One region of the Rhodomicrobium sp. genome, then DNA from elsewhere that is predicted to be linked to it. Evidence: riboswitches for the same ligand, from Rfam matches in the RefSeq annotation. Region 1 holds a riboswitch; each other region holds the start of a gene.
The links. Region 1 has a riboswitch for cobalamin ahead of QM659_RS15940 (ribonucleoside triphosphate reductase). Riboswitches for the same ligand answer to the same signal wherever they lie in the genome.

Region 1 (6,404 bases):
CGAGCGAGACGCCGCGATGGCCGGACCGGCCTGAAGGCTTCGCACTTTCCGCCAGCCCTCGCGGCAGCGATCCCGACTGGCCGGAGTTCGGCTCCTGCGAGTTCGGCGACGGTTCGCGCCGGATCGGAAAAGCGGCGGACCTGTTTCGATAGGGGTGCCCTTCGCCGCGCGCGCTCGCTTCTCGCCCACCCTTAATCGCGTGCCGTCGAGCCACGGGCAGGCGGCGCAAGGCCGTCGGCACGCGATGGACGCCGCGCTTGCTCTCTTTATCGTGTAGAGACGGATTTACCGATCAGGTTGAGTGAACCTGACCGGATCCGGCTCTAGGCAGCAAGCGCGGCGTCTGTACATCCATGCGCCCGAAATGGCTGGATGCGGTTGTTCGCGATGCCGAGCGCGGCCAGTTCGGCGGCGATCCGCGCGACCGCCGCTTCATCAAGCAGCGCGGGGTGAACCGTGGTCCGCGTCTCGAACGCGGCGCCGCTCGCCACCAGCAGCCGCAAGCTTTCCGCCGCGCGCTCGCCGCTGCCGGGAATGCCCGTGACACGCTCATACTCCGCAAACGGCGCTTTCACGTCGAAGCCGACCCAGTCGACAAGCGGCAAAACGGCCGCGAGCCGCGCCGGATAAGGCCCCGCGCTATGAAGGCCGACCTTGAAGCCCATGGCGCGCACCTCCGCCATCGCCTCCGGCAGATGTGTCTGCAAGGTCGGCTCGCCGCCGGAAAACACCACGGCGTCGAGCAGTCCGCGCCGCGTTTCGAGCAACGCGCGCACTTCGGCCCATGACGGCCCCGCGCCACTGCCCGCCCGCATCAGCGAGGCGTTGTGGCAGTAGCGGCAGGCCCAGGGGCAGCCCTGACAGAAGACGGTCGCCGCAAGCTGCCCCGGCCAATCCACGGAGGAAAGGCGGGCAAGCCCGCCAATCTCGATACTATCTTGCATCTTGCGCGCTTTCCGGGCGGAAAACCGCAAACACCTTTCCTGAAAGCGCTTTGGTCATTGCGCGCTCTTGTCGGCGTCGGCGCGCTCGGCCTTGCATTCGCGGAAATACTGCCGCTCGTTGAATTCGCCGACCTTGCCCTGATTGAACGACGAGACAGGCCGGTGATAGCCCATCACGCGCGTCCAGACTTCGCAGGGCTGGCGCTCCTCGTCGGTCAGGGTCACGTCGTCGGCGGTGGGGGTCCAATGTGCGTTCATGTCTCTTCTCCCTCGTTTGATGGAAATCAGGCCGCCGCCTTGCGCGCGCCGAGCCGTGCGCGCTTCGCCGCAAGCCGCTCCTCGTCGCAGATCGGGCAGAACTTGTGCTCGCCTGCGATGTAGCCGTGCGTCGGGCAGATCGAGAATGTCGGCGTCACGGTGATGTAAGGGATGCGGAAGTTTTCGAGCGCGCGGCGCACGAGCTTCTTGCAGGCTTCCACCGAAGAGATGCGCTCGCCCATGTAGAGATGCAGCACGGTGCCGCCCGTGTATTTCTGCTGAAGCGGCTCCTGCCGGGCCAACGCGTCGAACGGATCGTCGGTGAACCCGACAGGCAACTGGCTGGAGTTGGTGTAATACGGCGTCTCGTCCGTGCCCGCCTGAAGGATACCTGCGAAACGCTTCTTGTCCTCGCGCGCAAAGCGATAGGTCGTGCCCTCGGCGGGCGTCGCTTCGAGGTTATAGAGGTGGCCGGTTTCTTCCTGAAACGCCACCATCTTCGCCCGAACGTGATCGAGGAAACGCAGCGCGAAGGCGTGGCCCCACGGCGTCGAGATATCTTCGGCGTCGTCGGTAAAATTGCGGATCATCTCGTTGAGGCCGTTCACGCCGAGCGTCGAGAAATGATTGCGCAGCGTGCCGAGATAGCGCTTCGTGTACGGGAACAGCCCCGCATCCATGTGACGCTGGATGATCTTGCGCTTGATTTCCAGGCTGTTGCGGCCGATGTCGAGCAGTTCGTCGAGCCGCGCGAACAAGGCCGCTTCGTCGCCCTTGTGGAGGAAGCCGAGCCGCGCGCAGTTCACGGTGACCACGCCGACCGAGCCCGTCTGCTCCGCCGAGCCGAACAACCCGTTGCCGCGCTTCAGAAGCTCCGTCAGGTCGAGCTGCAGGCGGCAGCACATGGACCGCACCATGTTCGGCTTCAGTTCCGAGTTCACGAAATTCTGGAAATAGGGCAGGCCGTATTTCGCGGTCATCTCGAACAGGCGCGTCGCGTTTTCGCTCTCCCACGGGAAATCCGGTGTGATGTTGTAGGTCGGGATCGGGAAGGTGAACACCCGGCCTTTCGCGTCGCCCGCAGTCATGACTTCCATGTAAGCGCGGTTGATCATGTCCATTTCGGGCTGGAGATCGCCATAGGTGAAGTCCACCTCCTTGCCGCCGATCATCGGAACCTGCTCGCGGAGGTCTTCCGGGCAGGTCCAGTCGAAGGTCAGGTTCGTGAAAGGCGTCTGCGTGCCCCAGCGTGACGGCACGTTGAGGTTATAGATCAGTTCCTGAATGCACTGGCGTACCTCGCCGTACGGCAATCTGTCCTTGCGGATGAAAGGCGCCATGTAGGTGTCGAACGATGAGAACGCCTGCGCGCCCGCCCATTCGTTCTGAAGCGTGCCAAGGAAGTTCACGATCTGTCCGACAGCACTCGACAGGTGCTTCGGCGGCGCGGCCTCGACCTTGCCCGGCACGCCGTTCAGCCCTTCCTGCAACAGCGTCCGCAGCGACCAGCCCGCGCAATAGCCCGCCAGCATGTCGAGATCGTGGATGTGGATGTCGCCGTCGCGATGCGCGCGGCCCACTTCCGGCGGGTAGACGTGGCTGAGCCAGTAATTTGCCACCACCTTGCCGGAGACGTTCAGGATCAGGCCGCCGAGCGAATAGCCCTGATTGGCGTTCGCGTTCACGCGCCAGTCCGCGCGCTCCAGATATTCGTTGATCGAGCTTTCGACGTCGATGGCGGCGTGGCGGTCGGCGCGAAGCCGTGCGCGCTGCTCGCGATAGACGATGTAGGCGCGGGCCGTCGCGAAGTGGTTCGCGGAGATGAGCACCTGTTCGACGATGTCCTGAATTTCCTCGATGTGCGGCGACCGGTCCGCGAAGCGATGCGCGATCACCTTCACCGCCTGAATGGCGAGAAGATGCGCCTCGGTGGCGTCGAAATCGCCGGTGGCGCGGCCCGCACGCTCGACCGCGGAGCGGATCTTCGCCGCGTCGAACGGCGCGAGCGCGCCCGAGCGCTTCACGATGCTGAGCGGCAGGCGGGCGGCGGAAATTACCGCCGTGGAGTCAGGACTGGAAGACAAGTGAACCCCCGTTGGATCATGGGGGCGGGGCCGACAGACGCGCGAACGAAACCGGCTTCACCGGTCGCGGCACGGCCTGCGGACACCCCGCCCGAGGACGTTATTCCGATGTCGCGGCAGGTCTCCTGGCTCGCGGGTCAATGCTTCCGTCTGGCCTTCCCGGTGATTTCGCACCAGTGACGCGATCGACGGCGGCTCGCCGCTTACAGTTGCGGGGGCAGCGCCGGACTTGCACCGGCTTCCCTCTTGGCTCCCGAATCTTGCGCTATCGGGGGACCGTGACCCCCACATCTAGGGGGCTGAGTCGCGCGACCTCGCAATGAGTGATTCGGTGTGCGCACGGAAAGATGTGAACAGCGGGGACGAAAGGAAAAAAAGCTTGCCGGCCTGCGGCAGGCAACCGGAGACGACGTTCGCAACTTTCGCAGATTCGCGGCTCTCCCTTCGCAAACATCCACATTTTCAGTCCTTACCGCGTTCTTTCTCTTGCGGATATTGTGAAGCCCGAAATGAAAGCGGGCGCCCGAATGCAAACCTTGATTGACGACGACGCCTCCGAGGCGGCGACCACCTTTGTGGAGATGGTCTTCCCCGAACAGGCGAACCATTACGGCACGCTGTTCGGCGGCAATGCGCTGAACCTCATGGGCAAAGCCGCCTTCGTCGCGGCCACGCGGCGCGCGCGCCGCGCCGTGGTGATGGCGACATCCGACAAGGTGGAATTCCACGTGCCCGTCAAGGTGGGCGAACTCGTCGAACTGTCCGCCCGCGTCGTGCGCGTAGGCCGCGCATCCATGACCGTCGAAGTCTCGATGATGGCCGAAAAGCTGCTTTCGGGCGAGCGTCGCCTCGCCGTGCGCGGCTCGTTCGAGATGGTCGCCGTCGACGAAGCAGGCCGCCCCACAGCGTTTCGCCCCTGATTTCAAAATACAATTTCCTAGCCGCCGCTGCCCAAGAGAGGAACCTGCCCCGTGAAGTCGCATACCGTTCGCACATACAAATCCGCCGAGCCTTTGCCCCGCGCCGAACAACTCGCCTGGAAGATCGCCGAAGTCGCCGCCGACCCGGTCGCGGTCGACCCTGCCGTGGTCGAGATGATCGGCAACCGCATCATCGACAACGCCGCCGTTGCCGCCGCTTCGCTCGCACGCCGCCCGGTGGCTAACGCCCGCAATCAGGCGCTCTCGCATCCCTTCAAGCCCGGCGCGGCCGTGTTCGGCATCGCCTCGCATCGCCGCTTCTCGCCGGAATGGGCCGCGTGGGCCAACGGCGTCGCCGTGCGTGAACTCGACTTCCACGATACGTTCCTCGCCGCCGACTATTCGCATCCCGGCGACAATATCCCGCCGATCCTTGCCGTCGCCCAGCATTGCGGGCTTTCCGGCGAAGCGCTCGTGCGCGGCCTCGCGGCGGGCTACGAAATTCAGGTCAATCTCGTAAAAGGCATTTGCCTGCATGAGCACAAGATCGACCATATCGCCCATCTCGGACCCTCGGCTGCGGCAGGCATCGGCGCGGCGCTGGGGCTTCCGGTGGAGACGATCTGGCAGGCTGTGCAGCAGGCACTGCATGTGACGACGACGACGCGCCAGTCGCGCAAGGGCGAGATTTCGAGCTGGAAGGCTTACGCGCCCGCTTTCGCCGGCAAGATGGCGGTCGAGGCGGTGGATCGAGCCATGCGCGGCGAAGGCGCGCCGTCGCCCGCATGGGAAGGCGAGGACGGTTTCATCGCATGGCTGCTTTCCGGCCCCAAGGTGGAATACTCCGTGCCGTTGCCTGAGAAAGGCGAGCCGAAGCGCGCCATCCTCGACACCTACACCAAGGAATATTCGGCGGAATATCAGAGCCAGGCGCTCATCGACCTCGCGCGGCGGATGCGCGAGAAGATCGGCAATCTCGCGACCATCGAAAACATCGTGATCCACACGAGCCATCACACCCATTACGTGATCGGCACGGGTGCGAACGACCCGCAGAAGATGGACCCGAATGCGAGCCGCGAAACGCTCGACCATTCCATCATGTACATCTTCGCGGTCGCGCTGGAAGACGGCGGCTGGCACCACGTGCATTCCTATGCGCCGGAGCGCGCGAAGCGGCCCGAAACCGTTGCCTTGTGGCACAAGATTTCGACCGTCGAAGATGCGGAGTGGACGCGCCGCTATCATAGCCGCGACCCGAAGGAAAAGGCGTTCGGCGGCCGCGTCGTCGTCACCCTGCGTGACGGTCGCGTGATCGAGGACGAGCTTGCCATCGCCGACGCCAACCCGCTCGGCGCGCGCCCCTTCGCCCGCCCGCAATACATCGAGAAGTTTCTCACGCTTTCGGAAGGCATCGTCTCACCCGCCGAGCAACAGCGCTTTCTCGAAACCGTGGACCGGCTCGAACGGCTGCGCGGCGAAGAGCTTCTGGGACTGAATTTCACCGTCGATCCCGTCGCGCTTGGCGCGGAGCGGGCGACCGGCCTTTTCGAATGGAACGGCACATCGCGCGAGACGGGCCGTTCAGCCGTTGTCGGCGCTTAGGGAGGACAGCATGCTACAGGACGCAACGAAGGCCGCCGGGCCGAAGCCGAAGAAGTCGGTCGCGCTTTCCGGCATCATCGCGGGCAACACGGCGCTTTGCACCGTGGGCCGCACCGGTAACGACCTCCATTACCGCGGCTACGACATTCTCGACGTGGCCGAGACCTGCGAATTCGAGGAGATCGCGCATCTCCTCATTCACGGGGCGCTGCCGACGCCGACGGAGCTTCACGCTTACAAGACGAAGCTGAAGGCGCTGCGCGGCCTTCCTTCGGCGGTCCGCGTCGCGCTCGAAGCGCTGCCGGCCGCCTCGCATCCCATGGACGTACTCAGATCGGGCGTGTCCGCGCTCGGCTGCGTGCTGCCGGAGCCGGTCGACCACAACCATCCAGCTGCGCGCGATGTGGCCGACCGGCTCCTGGCTTCGCTGGGTTCCATGCTGCTCTACTGGCATCACTTCGCGCATAATGGCCGCCGCATCGAGGTGCACACCGACGACGATTCCATCGGCGGGCACTTCCTGCACCTGCTGCATGGCGAACGCCCGCGCGAAAGCCACGTCCGCGCGATGCACACCTCGCTGATTCTCTACG
Region 2 (6,404 bases), on a different contig from region 1:
ATCGACGGCACGGGCTTCGCTCAGTCTTCGTCTTCGTCGTCCGTTGCGGCGCTATAATGGCGAACGCCATCGGGAGCGGCGAGGAAAACGTCATCGGCGATCCCGAGGAACAGCCCGTGCTCCACGACGCCCGGAACGATGTCGAGCAGGTCCGCGAGCGTCTCGGGGTCCGGTATGGAGCCGAAGGCGCAATCGGCGATCAGATGTCCGCCATCGGTGCGGAAGGGCTCGCCCGAGGCTGTGCGGCGAAGCGCGATGCTGCCCTGACAGCCCGCATCCTCGGCCGCGGCCTCGATCATGGCGAGCGTGGCAGCCACGCCGAAATCCACGATTTCCACCGGCAGCGGAAACTCGCCGAGCTGCTCCACATATTTCGACGCGTCCGCTATGATGATGACGCGGTCGGATGCGAAGGCGACGATCTTCTCACGCAGAAGCGCGCCGCCGCCGCCCTTGAGAAGGTTCAACTGCGGGTCGATCTCATCCGCGCCGTCGATGGTCAGATCGACATCGGCAATGGTGTTGAAATCCGCGATCCTGATGCCGCGTTCTTCCGCGAAGCGTTTCGTCTGCTCCGAGGTCGCCACGCAGGTCAGATCGAGGTCTTCCGTCTTCAGCCGCTCCGCGAGGAGTTCGATGAAGGCGGAAGCCGTGGAGCCCGTGCCGAGGCCGAGCACCATGCCCGGTTCGACGAATTTAAGCGCTTCGGCTGCTGCCTGGCGCTTCAAGGTTTGAATGTCGGTCAATCCGAAAGTCCCCCAAGATACATGTATTTCAGTTCGAGAAATTCCTCGACGCCATGGCGTGAGCCTTCGCGACCGAGGCCAGATTCCTTGACGCCGCCGAACGGCGCGACTTCTGTCGAGATAATGCCTTCGTTGACGCCGACAATGCCGAATTCAAGGCGCTCCGTCACGCGCCATACGCGGGCGACGTCGCGGGAATAGAAATAAGCCGCGAGCCCATAAGGCGTGCCGTTGGCGAACGCGATGGCCTCGTCCTCGGTCTTGAAGCGGAACAGCGGCGCGACCGGACCGAAGGTTTCTTCCGTGGCGACGCGCATGTCGGGCGTGGCGTCCACGAGCACCGTCGGCTCGAAGAAGGTGCGGCCGAGCGCGTGACGCTTGCCGCCGACAAGGAGCCGAGCGCCCTTCGCGAGCGCGTCCGCGACGTGCTCTTCCACTTTTTTCAGGCCGGCTTCATTGATGAGCGGCCCTTGCTCGACGCCTGCCTGCAATCCGTCGCCGACCTTGAGCGCGGCCACACGCGCGGCGAGCCTGGCGGCGAAGGCATCATAGACGCCGTCCTGCACGAGGATGCGGTTCGCGCAGACGCAGGTCTGCCCCATGTTGCGGAATTTCGAGATAACAGCGCCTTCCACGGCCTTGTCGAGATCCGCGTCGTCGAAGACGATGAAGGGCGCATTGCCGCCAAGTTCGAGCGAAACCTTCTTCACCGTATCCGCCGACTGGCGCATGAGCAGCTTGCCGACGCGCGTGGAGCCGGTGAAGGTGATCGCGCGCACAAGCGGGTTCGCAGTCAGTTCGCTGCCGATGGCCTCCGCATCGCCCGTTACGATATTGATGACGCCGGGCGGAAAGCCTGCCTGCTCGGCGAGCGCGCCGAGAGCCAGCGCCGTCAGCGGCGTGTCAGGCGCGGGTTTCACAACCACGGTGCAGCCCACAGCAAGCGCGGGCGCAACCTTGCGCGTGATCATTGCGAAGGGGAAATTCCAGGGCGTGATCGCGCCGACGACGCCAACAGGTTGTTTCATGACGATGACGCGGCCGCCCTTGCGCGGCGTCGGAACGATCTCGCCATGAATGCGCTTGGCCTCTTCCGCGAAAAATTCGACGAAAGCCGCGCCATAAGCGACTTCGCCACGCGATTCCGGCAGCGGTTTTCCCATCTCCACGGTCATGAGGCGCGCCAGCGATTCCGCGTGGGCCAATTGAAGGTTGTGCCAGCGTTTGAGGATCGCCGCGCGCTCCTTGGCAAGCAGCCCGCTCCAGGCCGGAAAAGCCTTGTGCGCGGCCTCGATGGCCTCGCGGGTTTCTACGCGCCCGAAGTTCGGCACGCGCGCGAGGAACGCGCCGGTTGCGGGATTGACGACAGGGAGTGCCGGTTCGCCCCGCCATTCGCCTCCAATCAGACAGCGATCACGGAGCAGTGTCTTGAAAATCTGGTCCATGACTCCTCTTTCAGCGGGTCAGACATAATGCCGCGCCGCTGTAAATACTACAAGCGCCACCGGATTATGGCACCTGTTCCCAAAAAGCCACAAACTCTTAACGAATCAGCGCTCAATCACAGGATGCATTTGATATTCCCTGCAACCGAATATTAATGTGAGCGAAGAGCCCTGCGAGACAAGTCGCAGGCAGGAACGACGGAGCCCCCAATGACGAGCGTCTTATCACCGGTCCTGTCAGAAAGCACTCCCAATTCTCAAGCGCAGCCCGCCGAGAGCGCGGATTTCGCATTTCTTTCTCAACAAGATAGCCGTGAATATCTCGCCGACATGCTGAAGGAACTCAGCCTGATCGCCGGTCATGCCGATCTCGACCGCGCGCGCGAACTGATCGAAGCGGCTCTTGCCGAGATCGAGCCGCAACATTCCTGACAGACGCGAACAACCGCCGCGTGTTGATCGGCGGCGGAAAGAAGACTTGAAACCGGGCCTTTGAGCTATCCCTTCAAGCGTCATGCCGCAAATCGCGTGTGGCATGACGCGGTATGTTTCCTGTGCCGGTCTGCTTTTCTGCGTCAGATAAAGGCGCATTGGCACAGGCCCATTGCGGTGCGTTGCGCGAACCGCGCCTGAGCCGTCCGATGGCGCCCGCTGAGGCGGCGACCTCCGCGTTGGAGGCGTAAAGGCATCGTTCGGCGACCATGCCTCAGCGGGTGAGGCCCAGCATTGCCTCGATGTCTATGTGGCGGGCAAGGTGTGCGGCAAGGCGGTCGAGCGTGTCGTCTATGGCGGTTTCGTAGGAAAGCGCCGCAGGCTTGCCACCGAGCCGCGCCAGCCACGCGGCGCGCTGACGGTCGTCCGCGAACAGGCCGTGGACATAGGTGCCCATCACGCACCCGTCCGCCGACACCGCTCCATCGGGCCTGCACGATCCGTCCTCGTGGACAAGAACAAGCGGGCGCGCGGTGTCCGATCCGAAGGTGCGGCCGATGTGGATCTCGTAACCCGAGAACGGCACGCCGTCGGCCGCTGTCCGGCCCGTTACCGCCGCAAGCCGCTTGTCGCCCGAAAGCTCCGTCTCGACATCGAGCAGGCCGAGCCCCGGCACCCCGCCCGGCCGTCCCTCGATGCCCGCCGGATCGGCCACCCAGCGCCCAAGCATTTGATAGCCGCCGCAAAGGCCGAGCACGCGCCCGCCGCGCCGGACATGGGCGAGGATGTCCGCTTCCCAGCCGAGCGCACGCAGCGCGGAGAGATCCGCAATGGTGGCCTTCGAGCCCGGCAGGATGACAAGATCCGCGTCGGCGGGAAGCGGTTCGCCATGGGCCAGCGTCACGAGATCGACGTCCGGCTCAAGCCGCAGCGGATCGAGATCGTCAAAATTTGCGATGTGCGGAAGCACCGGCACCGCGACCCTCACGCGCTGGCCGGTCTTCGCGCCTTCGCGCACCCAGTCGCGGCTGAAGCCGTCTTCAGGCGGCAGGGCATGCGCGTCCGCAAACCACGGGACGAGGCCGAGCGACGCCCAGCCGGTTCGTTCCGCGATGAACCGCATGCCCTCCGCGAAGAGCCCCGCATCGCCGCGCATCTTGTTGACGATGAAGCCACGGATCATGGCGGCATCTTCGGCGTCGAGCACCGCGCTCGTGCCGACGAGGCTCGCGATCACCCCGCCCCGGTCGATGTCGCCGACGAGCACCACGGGCACGTCCGCCGCCCGCGCGAAACCCATATTCGCGATGTCGTTCGCGCGAAGGTTCACCTCGGATGGCGAGCCAGCGCCCTCCACCAGCACGAGGTCGCATTCGCCTTTCAGCCGCGCGAAGCTTTCAAGCACGGCGGGCATCAGCGCTGCCTTCCGCGACTGATAATCGCGTGCCTCGGCCTTGCCCCACACATGCCCTTGCACGACGATCTGCGCGCCGGTCTCGCTCTGCGGCTTCAGGAGCACTGGATTCATGTGAACGCTGGGCGGCACGCGCGCGGCGCGGGCCTGAAGCATCTGCGCGCGGCCGATCTCGCCGCCATCGGCCGTGACGCCCGCATTGGTCGACATGTTCTGTGGCTTGAACGGACGCACGGAAAGCCCCCGATCCGCGAACAGACGGCACAACCCCGCCACGATCAGCGACTTGCCGACATCCGAGCCGGTTCCCTGAAACATCAGTGCGCGGGCCGTCCTGTCGCCCAGCCGTCTCTCGTCGTCGCGAATACGTGTCATGCCCGGTGTCGATCCTTCTTCAGCGCGAAATCTCTACACCGCCCCGGCGCCGGATAAAGCGCCCGCCGATTGACTTCGCGTCACGGGCGTATCACAAATCGAGACAGCCGACGGTCCCTTCGGGGACGAAAAGGGAATACCGGGCGCACCACATCGTGCGAAGCCGGAGCTGCCCCCGCAACTGTGAGCGGCGAGCCTGCGCCAATTGCCACTGGAACCTGTTCCGGGAAGGCGGCACGGGCCGTGACCCGCGAGCCAGGAGACCTGCCGTCGCCTGCCGGATCGCGTTGCCGCGTTCCCTTGAAGCGCCGTTCCGGGCGGGGTGTCCCGGAGCGCAAGGTCCGACGGGAGGAGTGCAGGTCCGCCCGCCGCACGCGCCGGACGGCTCGCCGTCCGCTCCCCGGAATGAAGCATGGAGCCGCCCTCGACCTGTAAAGCCCCGCCAGCGCCCCGCGCCACCGTCTTCGTGTGCGTGCTTTGTGGACGCGACCCCGCCGACAAGGCCGCGCCTCCCGCAGGCCGCGCGCTCTACGAAGCGCTCGCCGCCGAGCGCGAAGCCAGCGCTGACACGCGCTTCCATATAGAACCGGCGCAATGCCTGTCGAACTGCAATCGCGGCCTCACCGTCGCCATCGCCGGGCCGGATCGCTGGACCTACATGTTCGGCGAACTGACGATCGAGGACGCGCCGAGCATTTATCGCGGCTGTGCAGCAAACGCCGAAACCGAAGACGGCCTCGTGCCGTGGAACGAGCGCCCCGCCTGCTTCCGCCGCGCGCTCATCGCGCGCGTGCCGCCGCTTCCTGAAAGGAGCCTCTGATGTCTCTCGCGAAAGTCCCCGTCACCATCATCACCGGCTTCCTGGGCGCGGGCAAGACGAGCCTTGTCCGTCATCTGATCGAAACCGCGAACGGCCGCCGCCTCGCGGTCCTCGTCAATGAATTCGGCGATGTCGGCATCGATGGCGAGATCCTGAAGGGCTGCGCCGATCCCGCATGCCCCGAAGACGCTATCGTCGAACTGACGAACGGCTGCCTTTGCTGCACCGTCGCGGACGAATTCGTGCCGACGATGACGGCGCTCCTGAACCGCAAGGAGCCGCCCGAACACATTCTCATAGAAACATCCGGCCTCGCGCTGCCGAAGCCGCTGCTGAAGGCGTTCGACTGGCCCGACCTGAAGACGCGCATCACCGTCGACGGCGTGATCGCGGTCGCGGACGCCGAGGCCGTGGCGGATGGCCGTTTCGCGCCGGACCCTGAGCTTGTGGCGAGACAGCGCGCGGGCGACACCAGCATCGACCACGACACGCCGCTCGGCGAAGTGTTCGAGGATCAGGTGGCCTGCGCCGATCTCGTGATCCTGAACAAGGCCGATCTCGTCGACGAGGCGCGGCTTGCCGTGGCGCGCGAAGCGGTGCTGGCGGAATCGCCGCGCCCCATCCCCGTGATCGGGGCAACCGAGGGGCGCGTCGATCCGCGCGTCGTGCTGGGGCTTGGCGCGGCTGCGGAAGACGACCTCGACGCGCGCCCGACGCATCACGATCATGGCGAGCCGCACGACCATGACGATTTCGAAACGGTCGCGGTCACGCTGCCGGAGCAGACATCGCAGGCCGACATCGTGGCGAAGGTCGAGGCAGCGGCCCGTGCGTACAACATCCTTCGCGTAAAAGGCTATATCGCCATCGCGGGCAAGCCGATGCGGCTTCTCGTGCAAGGCGTCGGAACCCGCGTTCGCGCGCAGTTCGACCGGCCATGGCGCGCGAGTGAGGAGCGCGTCTCGCGGCTCGTCGTCATCGGCGAAAAGGGCTTCGACGGGCAGGCGGTTGCGGCGGCGCTCGGGGCCTGACGCATGCACATTCTTTTCCGTGAACGGCACGGCCTCGAAGAGGCGGCGGTGGCGGAAGACCTCGGCCAGACGCCCGCCGACCTGGCGGTGCTTTCCTTCGCGGACAGCGACCTCGCAGCCTTCGCGGCGGGCTGGCGTGCG
Region 3 (6,404 bases), on a different contig from region 1:
TTGTCGAGATTTGACAGGGCCTTGACGAGCGTGTCCTGAACCAGATCGTCCGAATGCTGCGAGCTTTGCGTCAGCGACAATGCGAATGCGCGCAGGTTCGGGATCCACTTGACCAACTCTTGCCGCAGGTTTGCATCGGCGGGATTACCCATTCAGTTGCGCTCCTGCTTTTCGATCTTGTTGATAAGAGCCAGCATTTCGTCGGGAATGGGCTCAGCGAGAAGCTTCTCGTAAAGTTTGACCACACCCGCGGCGAACCGAGCCTCATCATAAGTGGGGTTGATGGGCGTTGTTTGCGCGAGATCGCCGGCCCCGTCGGGAGCCTCTTTTTTTTCTCCGGGACCATCTTTCAAATTCAGAACCAAACCGGCCTCTTCGCTTTTCAGAGGCGACTGCGGGAGAGGAGCGCTCGCTTCGCGCTCGCTCGTATCGTTTTCGTTCATCATGGTTCCTTGTTGTTGAGAGGAGTCACCGGCCACTCTGGACAGGGAGCAAATTTTCACAAATCATCAATGTACCGGAACACCCGCTAAGGGCGTTTGTTGCAGTAAAATCAACTACGCCTGGACAATTATCTCTTGGGGTACGCCATATGTCTGTTTCGCAATCAATTGCTCCGCATCTGCCGTCGCTTCGGCGATTTGCGCGTGCGCTTTCCGGTTCGCAGGAAAGCGGAGATGCCTACGTCGTTGCGCTCCTTGAAGCGCTGGTCGACGATCCGGCCCTGTTTCCTGCGGGGCTTGAACCGAAGATTGCGCTCTACCGCGTCTTCCTGAAGATCTGGAATTCGGTCGGGACCAACGACTTTCCGACCTTCGCCAGCGAGACTTCCGAGGCGATCCATGGGCTGCAAACGCTCACGCCAAAGCCTCGGCAGGCCTTTCTGCTCCTGTCGGTGGAAGGCTTCGACGCCGACGCGATCGCAAAAATCCTCGATATCGACACGGGCGAAGTCGCGCTGCTGATCGCGGCGGCGGATCATGAAATTGCGAGCCAGCTCGATCCGGCCGACATCCTCATCATCGAGGATGAACCGCTCACCGCCGCCCATCTCGAAGAGATCGTTACGGGCATCGGCCACAACGTGACGGGCACGGCGCGTACGCACAGCGCCGCGCTCAAGCTCGCGAAGGAAAACCAGCCGGATCTCATCCTCTCCGATATTCAGCTGGCGGATGGCAGTTCGGGCGTGGAGGCCGTTAACGAAATCCTGGGTTCCCTCGAACTTCCGGTCATTTTCATCACGGGGCATCCGGAGCTTCTGCTGACCGGTGCAAAGCCGGAGCCCACCTTCCTCATCGCGAAGCCGTTCAACGCCGAAACCGTGAAAGCCATCATCGGGCAGGCGCTGTTCTTCCAGGTGCGCTCGCGCGTGAAGGACGGCAACGGCGTGCTCTCCCGGAACGCCTCGGAGTCGGCTGCCGACGCGCGTTGACGAGCGCCTACATGGAGCGCTTACATTAGAATGTGCTGCTCAAGTCGCGTGCATCCCCGGTCGGAAGTCATGGGGGTTGCACGAGGGGAGCCGGAGAGACGCATCATGGAAACCTTGCCAACGCTGTTGATCCCAGGCCTCGGCTGCGACACGCGGCTTTACGGCAGCCAGCTTCCCGTGCTGTTCAGACAGGGAGCGGCCGTCACGGTGGCCAACCACACACGAAGCGACTCCATAGCGGGCCTCGCCGACGATGTGCTGGCAGCCGCTCCGCCGCGGTTCGCGCTTGCCGGGCTTTCGATGGGCGGCTATGTCGCTTTCGAGATCCTGCGGCGCGCTCCCGATCGCGTGGCCAAGCTCGCGCTGCTCGATACAACGGCGCGCCCGGATACCCCGGAGCAGACGGCGCGCCGCAAGCATCAGATCGAGATGGCGCAAACCGGCAAGTTCGGCGATCTGCCGGGGCTGCTGTTCCCTGTCTTCGTGCACGCAAGCCGTCGCAACGATCATGCTCTTCGCGCCATCGTCGAAAGCATGATCCTCGAAGGCGGTTCGGAGGTCTTCGTCCGCCAGCAGACGGCAATCATGGGGCGGCGGGATTCGCGGCCCTATCTCGGCTCGATCCGCTGCCCGACGCTCGTCGTGGTGGGTTATGGCGACGAGTTAACGCCGCCCGCGCTCGCGAAGGAAATCGCCGATGCGATTCCCGGTGCGAAACTCGAAGTCGTGCCGGATTGCGGGCATCTGTCCACGCTGGAACAGCCCGACTTTCTGGCGCACACGCTGGCGGCGTGGCACAGCGCGTAAGCTGATCGAAGCATGGCGCTTCGGGCTTGTCAGTATTTGCAAAACCCGGCGGCGCTTACAGAACCTCGGCCTTGGCGCGCTCGCGTTGCATCTTCTGGAACTTGCGGATGATAAGCGTCCGCTTCAGCCGCGACAGGTGATCGATGAACAGCCGTCCTTCCAGGTGGTCGATCTCGTGTTGCACGAGGGTTGCCTCAAGATCGGCGAAATCGCGTTCCTGCTGCTTGCCGTCGGCGTCGATGTAGCTCACGCGCACAAGCGCGGGACGTTCCACCTCCGCGTACATCTGCGGAATGGACAGACAGCCTTCCTCATGAACGCGCGGAGCGTCGCCGTGAGCGAGAATCTCGGGATTGATGAGAATGAGCGGATTCTTGCCCTTCTCGTCGCCCTTCTGCGCGTCCATCACGATAAGGCGGCGCAGCACGCCGACCTGCACCGCTGCCAGCCCGATGCCCGGCGCGGCGTACATGGTTTCAAGCATGTCGTGTGCGAGCGCTCGCAACTCGTCGTCGACCGTTTCGACGGGTTTCGATTTTTCGCGCAGGATCGCGTCCGGGATCGTGACAATGGATCGTATAGCCATGCTCAGCAGATAAGCGAGGCGCGCGGCGCGGTCAACGGCTTCGTTTGCGGCGGAAATCAGGTTTTGTGGGTGCGCTCAAGGCTTCGCGGCTCGCTCGCCGCCTTGTGAAGGCAACGGGCCGCTTCAAACCGCCAGCGCCAGCAGCGCGTCGAGATCGAGGTTCTTTTCGACGTGATCCGCCAGCGCTTCGAGAGCCGCTTCGGTGCGCGCGTCGAAATCCAGGCCGGATGCCGCCGCGCCGATGCTTTGGAGCCAATGCGCGCGAAACTCGTTCGAGCCGAACAGGCCGTGCACGTAGGCGCCCGCGATGAGACCGTTCGCCGATAGCGCGCCCTCGGGCCGGGTGCCTCCGCGCCCGTCGTCGAGCACGAGCCAGGGACGTTCGAGCCCCGCGCCGGTCGTGCGCCCCATATGCATCTCATAGCCGGTCACCCGGCAGCCCGTCGCGCGGTCCGTGGTGTCGATGTCGATCAGCCGCTTGTCGCCGCCGATTTCCGTCTCGATGTCAAGCAGGCCGAGGCCCGGCGTCTCGCCCGCCGGCCCCTCGATGCCTTGCGGATCGCGCACCACGCGGCCTAACATCTGGAAGCCCGCGCAAAGCCCGATCACGCGACCGCCGCGCCGCGCATGCGCGAGAATGTCGATGTCCCAGCCCTCGCGGCGCAGCACGTCGAGATCGGTGCGCGTCGCCTTCGAGCCGGGGAGTATGACAACATCGGTGTCGGCGGGGATCAGGTTGCCCGGCTGAATCCACTTGAGCGAAACGCCGGGTTCCGCCGCCAGCGGATCGAGGTCGTCGAAATTCGCCACGCGAGACAGGCGCGGCACCGCGACCTTGACGCCGCGACCCTCGCCCTCGGCCGGACGCTCCAGAGCGAGCGAGTCTTCTGCGGGAAGCCGCTCCGCACTGTCGAACCAGCGCAGCACGCCGAGGAAGGGCCACCCCGTGGCTTCGGTGATGGTTTTCACGCCCGGCTCGAACAGCGAGAAATCGCCGCGAAACTTGTTGACGATGTAGCCTTTCACCCGCGCGCGGTCGGCCTCGGACAGAAGCAGATGGCTGCCGACGATGGCCGCCATCGTGCCGCCCCGGTCGATGTCCGACAGGATCACCACCGGCAGGCCGCCCGCTTCGGCGAGGTGCATGTTCGTGATGTCTGAATTGCGAAGATAGACTTCCGCGCCGCTGCCCGCGCCCTCCACGATGACGAGATCGGCCTCGGCGCGGAGCCGGTCGAGACTGTCGATCACGGCGGGCATCATCTTCTGGCGCATGTGATGATAGATCCGCGCCGGGCAATTGCCGAGCACGCGCCCGCGCAGCACCACCTGCGAGCCGATATCCGTCTGCGGCTTCAAGAGCACGGGGTTCATGTGGATCGACGGGGCGGCCTTCGCTGCGCGCGCCTGCATCGCCTGCGCACGGCCGATCTCGCCATAGACGATCTCGCCATCCGGGCCGGGCGGCAGGTCGCTGTCAGCCGCCACGGCGGCGTTGTTCGACATGTTCTGCGCCTTGAACGGACGCACCACGAGGCCGCGCCGCGCATACGCCCGGCACAGCCCCGCGACAACCATGCTCTTGCCGACGTCCGACGCCGTGCCCTGGATCATGATCGAGCGGGCGCGGCGCGGCAGCCCCTCGGGCGCGGGCTGATAGGCGATGCGGGCGATGAGTTCGGCGGCCTGTGCGGGGATCGTGTCGGCGGTCATTCGTCTGTTTCGTTTTCTACCGGCGGCGCTTTCAGCCGGAATTCGCGCGTCTGATCGTGCCCGTCCCAGATCTCCGGTTTCTTCAGCCACTTCTGGATGAAGTTCCAGCTTCCGCGATAGCCATTATGCGGCAGGGTGCAATTCGAGCAATCCTTTCGCCGCATTCCGGTCGCGTCGGTATAGACGATGTACGGGCCAGGGCATTCATAGGCGATAAGCGGGCAATAGCAAAACAGGCAATTGAATTTGCCGCGAACGCCTTTGTGACACGGCAGGAACGGGCACGCCTCGTTGGTGAAGCCCTTGAAGCCTTCGTTTGTCGTAGTGTCTTTCGGTTCCATGCCATGGCCTTTCGGGTGTCACAGGAGCGGCTGCGGGCGATGACAGACGAGCCGCCGGCGACGAACCGCGGGCTTGCGCTTGGCATGGCACCGTGCGGCCCTCCGCCGAACGAGAAGCGTATGCGCGCCTTTGACAACGCGCCGCTTCGGCCGGTCTCCTGGCTTGCGGATATCGCCCCGATCGCCTTCCCGAACCGCTACCGGTCCAGTGGCTCCCGATCGGAGCATCCGCCTACAGTTGCGGGGGCAGCCGCGGCATGAGCGAATTCGCCGACCGCGTTCCCGTTTCACCCGATCTTGATCGGGCACCGAAGCTTTCCTTAAAATAGGTCGAAGGCGCGCGCGGGCAAGCCCGACGAACGGCGCGGCTGGGACGCTCCACAGGCTTGCGCAGCGGCGCGGCGTGAAAGAAAAAAACCGCATGACCCATATCGGCCGCTTCGCGCCCTCGCCCACGGGGCCCTTGCATTTCGGCTCGCTCGTCGCCGCCGTCGCAAGCTATTGCGATGCGCGCGCCGTTGGCGGTCGATGGCTCGTGCGCATGGAAGACATCGACCCGCCGCGCGAGATGCCGGGGGCGGCGGCGCGCATCCTTAAGCAGCTTGAGGCCTACGGGTTCGAGTGGGACGGTGACGTGCTGTTTCAGTCGACGCGCCTCGATGCCTACGCGCACGCGCTCGAAGCGCTCAGGCGCGCGGGACACGTCTTCTGGTGCCGCTGCTCGCGGGCCGATCTCGCGCGGATCGGCGGCGCGGTCTATCCCGGCACATGCCACGCCTTCACGGCGCCGCGCGACGATGCCGCCGTGCGCCTCCGCGTTCCCGCTGGCGTCGTGGACTTCGCCGATCGCGTGTTCGGCCCTCAGCGCGAGGATGTCGCTGCGACCGTGGGCGATTTCGTCGTGCAGCGCCGGGACGGGCTGTTCGCCTATCAACTCGCCGTGGTCGTCGACGATGCCTCTCAGGGTGTGACCGATGTCGTGCGCGGCGCCGATCTCCTCGACAACACCGCGCGGCAGATCGTGCTGCAACGGCTGCTTGGCCTGCCAGAGCCGCGATACATTCATCTGCCGCTCGCGCTCAACGCCGATGGCAGCAAGCTCTCGAAGCAGACTTTCGCGAAGGAACTGCCGACTCCCGCCGATAGCCGCTTGCTGTGGCGGGCACTCGCCTTTCTCGGACAGGACGTGCCGCCGGAGATGCCGCCCGTGCCCTGCGCGGAAATCCTCCGCCATGGGGTCCAGCATTGGAGCCCCGCCGCCGTGCCGCGCACAAGCCATATGCGGCTCGCCTGATCGCACGCGACGCGAAGCCCGTCGCATTGCCGCCGCTTTGCCTTTATGATAGGCCGCATCAAGCGCCGGTGCCCGCGCAAGCGGGTGAAACGGGAACGCGGTGAGGGACGCTCGATCCCGATTCCGCGGCTGCCCCCGCAACTGTAAGCGGCGAGCCGTCATCGAAGCCACTGAACGCGTGCGTTCGGGAAGGCGATGGCGGCCACGACCCGCGAGCCAGGAGACCGG

Region 2: another riboswitch for cobalamin. It lies ahead of QM659_RS12075 (DUF1636 family protein); the one in region 1 lies ahead of QM659_RS15940 (ribonucleoside triphosphate reductase).
Region 3: another riboswitch for cobalamin. It lies ahead of QM659_RS03490 (cysteine-rich small domain-containing protein); the one in region 1 lies ahead of QM659_RS15940 (ribonucleoside triphosphate reductase).

What each region holds. Positions count from the first base shown of each region.
Region 1 covers NZ_JASGFR010000056.1:3,721-10,124, reverse strand. Annotated here, with positions in the region: gene QM659_RS15955 (hypothetical protein) at 1-152, shown strand, start outside; gene QM659_RS15950 (anaerobic ribonucleoside-triphosphate reductase activating protein) at 324-944, opposite strand; gene nrdD (anaerobic ribonucleoside-triphosphate reductase) at 999-1,202, opposite strand; gene QM659_RS15940 (ribonucleoside triphosphate reductase) at 1,229-3,286, opposite strand; cobalamin riboswitch at 3,384-3,582, opposite strand; gene QM659_RS15935 (acyl-CoA thioesterase) at 3,814-4,206, shown strand; gene QM659_RS15930 (MmgE/PrpD family protein) at 4,258-5,811, shown strand; gene prpC (2-methylcitrate synthase) at 5,822-6,404, shown strand, end outside.
Region 2 covers NZ_JASGFR010000028.1:37,400-43,803, forward strand. Annotated here, with positions in the region: gene rpiA (ribose-5-phosphate isomerase RpiA) at 21-746, opposite strand; gene QM659_RS12060 (NAD-dependent succinate-semialdehyde dehydrogenase) at 743-2,191, opposite strand; gene QM659_RS12065 (hypothetical protein) at 2,402-2,623, shown strand; gene QM659_RS12070 (cobyric acid synthase) at 2,898-4,412, opposite strand; cobalamin riboswitch at 4,507-4,699, shown strand; gene QM659_RS12075 (DUF1636 family protein) at 4,825-5,232, shown strand; gene cobW (cobalamin biosynthesis protein CobW) at 5,232-6,263, shown strand; gene cobN (cobaltochelatase subunit CobN) at 6,267-6,404, shown strand, end outside.
Region 3 covers NZ_JASGFR010000005.1:70,364-76,767, forward strand. Annotated here, with positions in the region: gene QM659_RS03460 (sigma-70 family RNA polymerase sigma factor) at 1-152, opposite strand, end outside; gene QM659_RS03465 (hypothetical protein) at 153-479, opposite strand; gene QM659_RS03470 (response regulator) at 593-1,435, shown strand; gene QM659_RS03475 (alpha/beta fold hydrolase) at 1,541-2,242, shown strand; gene def (peptide deformylase) at 2,298-2,828, opposite strand; gene QM659_RS03485 (cobyric acid synthase) at 2,952-4,541, opposite strand; gene QM659_RS03490 (cysteine-rich small domain-containing protein) at 4,538-4,882, opposite strand; cobalamin riboswitch at 5,013-5,210, opposite strand; gene gluQRS (tRNA glutamyl-Q(34) synthetase GluQRS) at 5,304-6,176, shown strand; cobalamin riboswitch at 6,226-6,404, shown strand, end outside.